2 regions of the Rhizobium sp. PAMB 3182 genome follow, and region 2 is predicted to be linked to the other one. Evidence: predicted binding sites of a transcription regulator. Region 2 holds the regulator's gene; the other holds the start of a gene.
What was found. The regulator LexA, encoded in region 2, represses DNA repair genes until DNA is damaged. The targets are predictions, from matches to a motif close to TGTTCNNNNTGTGTTCNG.

Region 1 (3,417 bases), 340 kb from region 2:
CGGCATGTCGGAGCGCGGGTCCCGGTACATCGGCACGAGCTTCGACAGCGGCCGGTCGCCGATCACGATGCCGGCGGCATGCGTCGAGGCGTGGCGGTAGAGGCCCTCGATCTTCTGGGCGATTTCGAGAAGGCGGGCGACGACCGGCTCTTCGGCGGCGGCCTCCTGCAGCTTCGGTTCTTCCTCGATCGCCTTGTGCAGCGGTGTCGGATTGGCCGGATTGTTGGGGACCAGCTTGCAGATCTTGTCGACCTGGCCGTAGGACATTTCCAGGACGCGGCCGACGTCGCGCAGCGCCGCGCGGGCCTGCAGCGATCCGAAGGTGATGATCTGCCCCACCTGCTCGCGGCCATACTTGCGCTGCACGTAGCGGATCACCTCTTCGCGGCGCTCCTGGCAGAAGTCGATGTCGAAGTCGGGCATCGACACGCGCTCAGGATTGAGGAAGCGTTCGAAGAGCAGCGAGAAGCGCAGCGGATCGACGTCGGTGATCGTCAGCGCATAGGCGACGAGCGAGCCCGCGCCCGAACCACGGCCGGGGCCGACCGGGATGTCCTGCTGCTTGGCCCATTTGATGAAGTCGGAAACGATGAGGAAGTAGCCCGGGAACTTCATCCGCTCGATGATGCCGAGCTCGTATTCCAGCCGCTCGCGATAATCCTGCTCGGTGTAGCCCGGCGCAATGCCGAGCGCCGCGATCCGGCTATCGAGACCTTCGCGCGACTGGCGCTTCAGTTCCTCGGTTTCCGCCCGTTCCGCCTCTTCCGGATCGTCGGAGGCGCCGGTGAAGCGCGGCAGGATCGGCTTGCGGGTTTTCAGGATGAACGAGCAGCGCCTGGCGATCTCGACCGTATTGGCGAGCGCTTCCGGAATATCGGCAAAGAGCTGCATCATCTCCTTGCGGCTTTTCAGATAATGATCCGGGGTCAGGCGGAAGCGGCGGTCGTCGGACACGATGGCATTGTGTGCGACCGCCATCAGCGCATCATGCGCGTCGTAATCGTCCGGAGACGGAAAGAACGCCTCGTTGGTGGCGACCAGCGGAATGTCGTGGCGATAGGCGAGATCGATCATCCGCTTCTCGTGCCGCTTGTCGTAGCCGCGCTGGCGCTGCAGCTCGATATAGAGCCTGTCGCCGAACAGAGCCTTCAGCTTCAGGAGCCGGGCTTCGGCAACCGCCGCATGGCTGTCCTTCAACGGCATGTCGATCGGCCCGCCGCTGGCACCCGTCAGCGCAATCAGCCCGCCGGTGCCGAGTTCCTCAAGCCATGAGGCCATCATATGGACGGCATGATTGCTCTCGCCGTCGAGATAGGCGCGGCTGACGATGTCCACAAGCCGTTCATAGCCTTCGGCGTCGGCGGCGAGCAGCACGATCGACGGCAACTTCGCCAACGCCTGGTTGCCGCGCCGCTCGGTCTCCTGCCCGTCCTCCATGTCGATGGAGAGCTGGCAGCCGATGATCGGCTGCAACCCGTCGCCCGATGCCTTCTGGGCAAATTCGAGCGCCACGAAGAGATTGTTGGTATCGGTGATGGCGATCGCCGGCTGTTCGTCGGCAATGGCCTTGCCGAGGATCTTCTTCAGCGGCAGGGCGCCCTCCAGAAGCGAATAGGCGGAATGCACCCGCAAGTGCACAAACCCGGGTCCGACAGACTGCGTCAGACCATCCGATTTCGTTCCGCTTCCCGCTTCCGACATGTCACCTTCCAGACGATTCTTTCAATCGCCGGATTGTCTGCCGGTGAGCGCCCGATGTCCACAACCGCGCGCCCGGATGGTGTCAATTTCCAGAAGAGAATGCGGCCCCGATCAGACCGACATGACGATGGCGGCGAAGCCAGCCAGAAACACGGAAATCGATGCAAATGCTGCTACGTCTTTGATGAAGTATGACATTTCCCTCTCCTTTTCCTATCTGTTCTTTTTATGTTCTATTTTAGTTCTCGCGTCAACACCCTTTTGCCACTTTTTTGGATGTGCTTTTCTGAGGTCAACATTCCCCTGCCCGGAGCCCACCATGCGCCTGCCCACCACCGCCCTCTGTTTGCTCCTCGTTGCAGGGATCGCCGCCACGCCTGCGGCGGCGGCCGACCGGATCGTCGATGCGGTCGTCGGCGACTGGAACAAGGACGGGGCAAGCGACCTCGCCGTCCTGTTCGTGTCATCTACCGATGGGGCGGAGGAAAGTGTTACCGGCGAGATCGGCATCGGCATCTATCTGCGCAACGGCGAGGGCGACCTGCTGATGCCGGCGGCAATCGTGCCGGACAAGGTCTGGGGAAATGCGCCGGCGGGCGATGACGGCATCTACGGACAGGAGCCGTCGATCAAGGCGACGGCAGCCGGCTCCATCACGGTGACCACGCACAACGACGCCGTCGGCCGCGACCGCTGGCGGCAGGTGCTGACGCTCGCCTATCGCGACGGCTCCTTCGTCGTCGCCGGCTACACCTATGAATACTATGACACGCTGGATACCGAGCGGAACGGATCCTGCGACCTCAATCTTCTGTCCGGCAAGGGTGTGGCGGAAGGCAAGCCAGTGACGATGGAGGCGAAGCGCATAACGCTTCAGGACTGGCAGGACGAAACGGGCCTGAAGGCCTGCGGGCTCAACCCGTAAGTGTCAGGCTTCCCACAGGAAGAAAGCCCCCTGACGGGCCTCGCAAACTGATTCCGGATCAGCGCCTAACCGCATGAACCGGAAGCGCAAAACCGCCTCAAAGTTCCTTGATCTGCCCCGCCTCGATCGTCACGCAGCGGTCCATGCGGGCGGCGATGTCGTGGTTGTGGGTAGCGATCATGGCGGCAAGGCCGGACTGGCGGACCAGCGCCTCAAGAGCGTCGAAAACGTAATGGGCGGTCTCGGGGTCGAGGTTGCCGGTCGGCTCGTCGGCCAGAAGCACGATCGGGGCATTGGCAACCGCGCGGGCGATCGCGACGCGCTGCTGCTCGCCGCCGGAAAGCTCCGCCGGGCGATGCGAGCCGCGATGGCCGATGCGCATGTAGTCGAGAAGCTGGCTGGCGCGCTCGGCCGCCTCCTTCTTGTCGAGGCCGGCGATCAGCTGCGGCATCATGATGTTTTCAAGCGCCGAGAATTCGGGCAGCAGGTGGTGGAACTGGTAGACGAAGCCGATATCGCTGCGGCGCACGGCCGTCCGCCGGTCGTCCGACATGTGCGTGCAGGAGATGCCATTGATGGAAATGTCGCCCTCGTCCGGGTGCTCGAGCAGGCCGGCGATCTGCAGGAGCGTCGATTTGCCGGTGCCGGACGGCGCCACCAGCGCGACGGTTTCGCCGCGCTTCAGCGAGAAGTCGACGCCCTTCAGGATCGACAGGACGGCGTCGCCCTGCCCGTAGCTGCGGGAAATGCCCTCAAGGCGCAATGCGATGTCGTTGTTCATGGAGGAAAAC
Region 2 (3,417 bases):
TTCCAGATGTCATTTGCCGCGACGGTGGCGCTTGTGGCGGGATACAGATGGTGGCGGATGCGCTCGGTGGACCGGAGCGCTCCGCGTCGCCGGTCCGGTATCATCGCCCTTGCCGCGAAAGCCGGCGGGTTTGCTTCGGCGCTGGCGCTCACATCGGCGATCGGCGGGACGGCAACGGCGGTCTTCGCGCTGGAGCATTTCTACCGCCTCGCACCCTATGGCTTTGCCGCCAATCTCATCGCCATGCCGGTCGTCACCTTCGTGGTCATGCCGGCCGGCTTGGTCTCCGTCCTCGCCATGCCGTTTGGGCTCGAGCATTGGCCGCTACGCCTCATGGGGGTTGGGTTGGACATCGTCATCGCGGTGGCCCGAGATGTCACCGGCTGGGACAGCGGCGTGTCATCCGGACGCCTGCCTCCCTACGCCTTCGAACTCTCAGTCGCCGGCTTTCTGCTCCTGGTCCTGTTGCGCAGTCGTCTCAGATATCTTGGCCTGCCGCTGATGGCCGCGGCGGTTGCGCTGATCGCGTACGGACCGACAAACTCGTCTCCTGCGCTGATTATCAGCGAGGACGGCAGGCTGGTGGCCCGCATTGCCGATGGACGGCTCGAGACCAACCGCAGTCGTCCGCCATCTTTCATCTTCGAACAATGGCAGCGGGCGCTCGCCATGCCGAAGGGTGAGGGGCCGGACATGGCGGATGGGGATCCGGTCCCGCCTGACCGGACAGGAGGAGGAGAAGGAGGAGAACCGCCACGGCTGCCGGCCTCCGTCTTGAATGCGGAGCGATTGGCCATGGAGACGGCCCTGAATGGAGAGATATCCCCCTTCCACTGCAGGAAGGCCGCCTGGTGCGCCGGTCAGGTTACGGCGTCGGGCGGAACCGCATTGCGGGTGGTGACGGTGGAAAAACCCGCCTATGCCGGACCCGCCTGCGACATCGCCGATGTGGTCATCGTGCCGTTCCGGCTCGGCTACGACACGTGCCGCTCGGGCGCGACATTGCTTACGGCGGAACGTCTGCGAAGAACCGGATCGATCGAACTCCATGCGGCGTTGGATGGCATCGGCTTTGAGGCCAGGACGGCAGTCGGCGCAATCGACCGCCCCTGGACCCGGCATCGATATTATGACTGGCGGGCAAATAGCTTCCTGGCCACGCAGGAAACAGCCACATGGCCGCTTGTTCCGCATCCGCGTGATACGGACGCAGCCAGGCGTGTCACCGGTCAGTGATAGCGGCGGATGAGGCCGACGAGCTTGCCTTGGACCTTCACCCGATCGGAGGCGAAGATACGCGTCTCATAGGCCGGGTTGGCGGCTTCGAGTGCAATCGACGCACCCTTGCGGCGGAAGCGCTTGAGCGTTGCTTCCTCGTCGTCGACCAAGGCCACGACGATCTCGCCCGGATTGGCGCTGCTGACATTCTTGATGATGACGGTATCGCCATCGAGGATGCCGGCCTCGATCATCGAGTCGCCCTTGACCTCCAGCGCATAGTGTTCGCCGGAGCCCAGCATTTCCATCGGCACGGACAGGCTGTGCGTGTTGTTCTGGATGGCGGAGATCGGCACACCGGCGGCGATGCGGCCCATGACCGGGACGCTGACGGTGTCGTTCGCAGGTTCCGGTGCCTTGGGCGCCGGGGCGAGCTTCGGCTTGCCGAGGCTGCCTTCGATGACGCTTGGCGAAAAGCCGCGCCGTGGCTGCAGGCTCGGCGAATAGGCTTCGGGAAGCTTGATGACCTCCAGCGCGCGCGCCCGGTTCGGCAGGCGGCGGATGAAGCCGCGCTCCTCGAGCGCCGTGATCAGCCGGTGAATGCCGGACTTGGACGCGAGATTGAGTGCATCCTTCATCTCGTCAAAGGATGGCGGAACGCCGGATTCCTTCATCCGCTCGTGAATGAAGAGAAGCAGTTCCTGTTGCTTTCGCGTCAGCATGAATCGGCACCTTCCAGAATCATGAAACAAATACAGAACGGACACTATATGTTCCCACTGTGTTCCGCAAGTGCCTAAAATATCGTGAAAGCGGGGGCCGGTGTCGCAGGAACTGCCGATTTTTCCTGCTGCGGGTCGGCTATGAGCGTTAGCGAGCCGGATCGACTGCGATGTAGGCGCGCTCGGCTTCCGCTGCGCGTGCCTCGGCGAGCGTGCCGGAGAGAACGGCCTTCATGAGGACGGCCGGATCGATCGAACGCCAGCCGCCACTGACCGCCGTCACGTCGTACCCGTCGGCGGCGAGCCGGTCGGCTTCCGTCTTCTCCAGCGTGATGACGGCCTTGAAGCGATCGCCGGCTTCGACGTCCGCAAGCTTTCGTCGCTGCAGGAAAGGTCGTTCGACGCCGCTGTGCAACCGTGCCTCGGAGGCGACGATGTCAGACCCCAGGAAGACGATGTCGTCGGCGGGCAGGTCGAGTTGGGCGACCTTGTCGGCGATCGGCTTTCCAAGGTCGGGCATGCCGAAGGCGGCGACGACGGGATAGATGGCAAGCAGGATCGCCATAGGCAGGGCGGAGAGCGCCAGAACCTTGGGCCGGAAGGCCTGGCGATTGGCGATGCGCCAGACGAGAAGCAGGCCGAGGGCAATGGCAACCACGATCGCAACCGTTACCTTGGCACTCAGCAGCTGCGCCGAGACGCCGTAGAGGATGGCGAAGGTGAGGGCCAGGCCGATCGCCGAGAATTTGAGAAACAGGCTTAGATAGCGTGATGTCGTCTCGCGATCGAAGGAGGCGAGGCCGACCGCCATCAGGATCGACAGAGCGGGAAGCGACGGAATGATGTAGCGGTGATCCGGCTTGAAGGCTGGCGCGAACATGGCGATGTTGAGCGCGATCCAGCCCGCGAGCAGCAGCGCCGATGCGCCGAGCTGCCGGAAGCCCGGTACTTTGCGCGTGGCGATCGCGGTCGCCGCAATCACGAAAAGCCAGCCGATCACAGGCGCCAGCAGGCCGGCAACGCTGAGACCGACGGAATCGAACACCGCGAACACCGAGAATTCCAGCTTGGTGCGCACCTGATCGCCGACGAACTGGTTGTCGAGCGCCGAGCTCGACCGCAGCACCTGGTAGACGAACCACCAGCCGGCAAGAGCCATGGAGAAGAGAATCGGCAGCGGGGCGATCAGCCGGCGAAAATGAACGCGGCACGAGGGAAAGAGGACGATCAGGCCGAAGACGCAGGCCGGTGGCGCCAGCGCCGGAATGCCCTTCGTCAGGATCGCCATCGCCGTTCCGCCATAGGCAAGCCAGGCGTCCCATCTGTCTTCTTCGTCGCCGAAGAGCAGGCCGGCAAAGCCGTAAAGCGCCACCAGCATGAACAGCGTCAGCGGAATGTCGGGAATCGCCGTGACGGCGGAGCGCAGGAAGACGAAGTTGCCGGCGAGCATGGCGAGCGAGAACAGGGCGATCTCATC

Region 1: the regulator LexA is predicted to act here: its motif matches at 1,920-1,937, upstream of dnaE (DNA polymerase III subunit alpha).

The regions. Positions count from the first base shown of each region.
Region 1 is NZ_CM128607.1:593,721-597,137, forward strand. Features, by position in the region: gene dnaE (DNA polymerase III subunit alpha) at 1-1,701, opposite strand, end outside; gene ACU5AZ_RS03040 (hypothetical protein) at 2,021-2,626, shown strand; gene ACU5AZ_RS03045 (ABC transporter ATP-binding protein) at 2,724-3,407, opposite strand.
Region 2 is NZ_CM128607.1:250,569-253,985, reverse strand. Features, by position in the region: gene ACU5AZ_RS01365 (ComEC/Rec2 family competence protein) at 1-1,236, shown strand, start outside; gene lexA (transcriptional repressor LexA) at 1,230-1,940, opposite strand; gene ACU5AZ_RS01355 (ArnT family glycosyltransferase) at 2,089-3,417, opposite strand, start outside.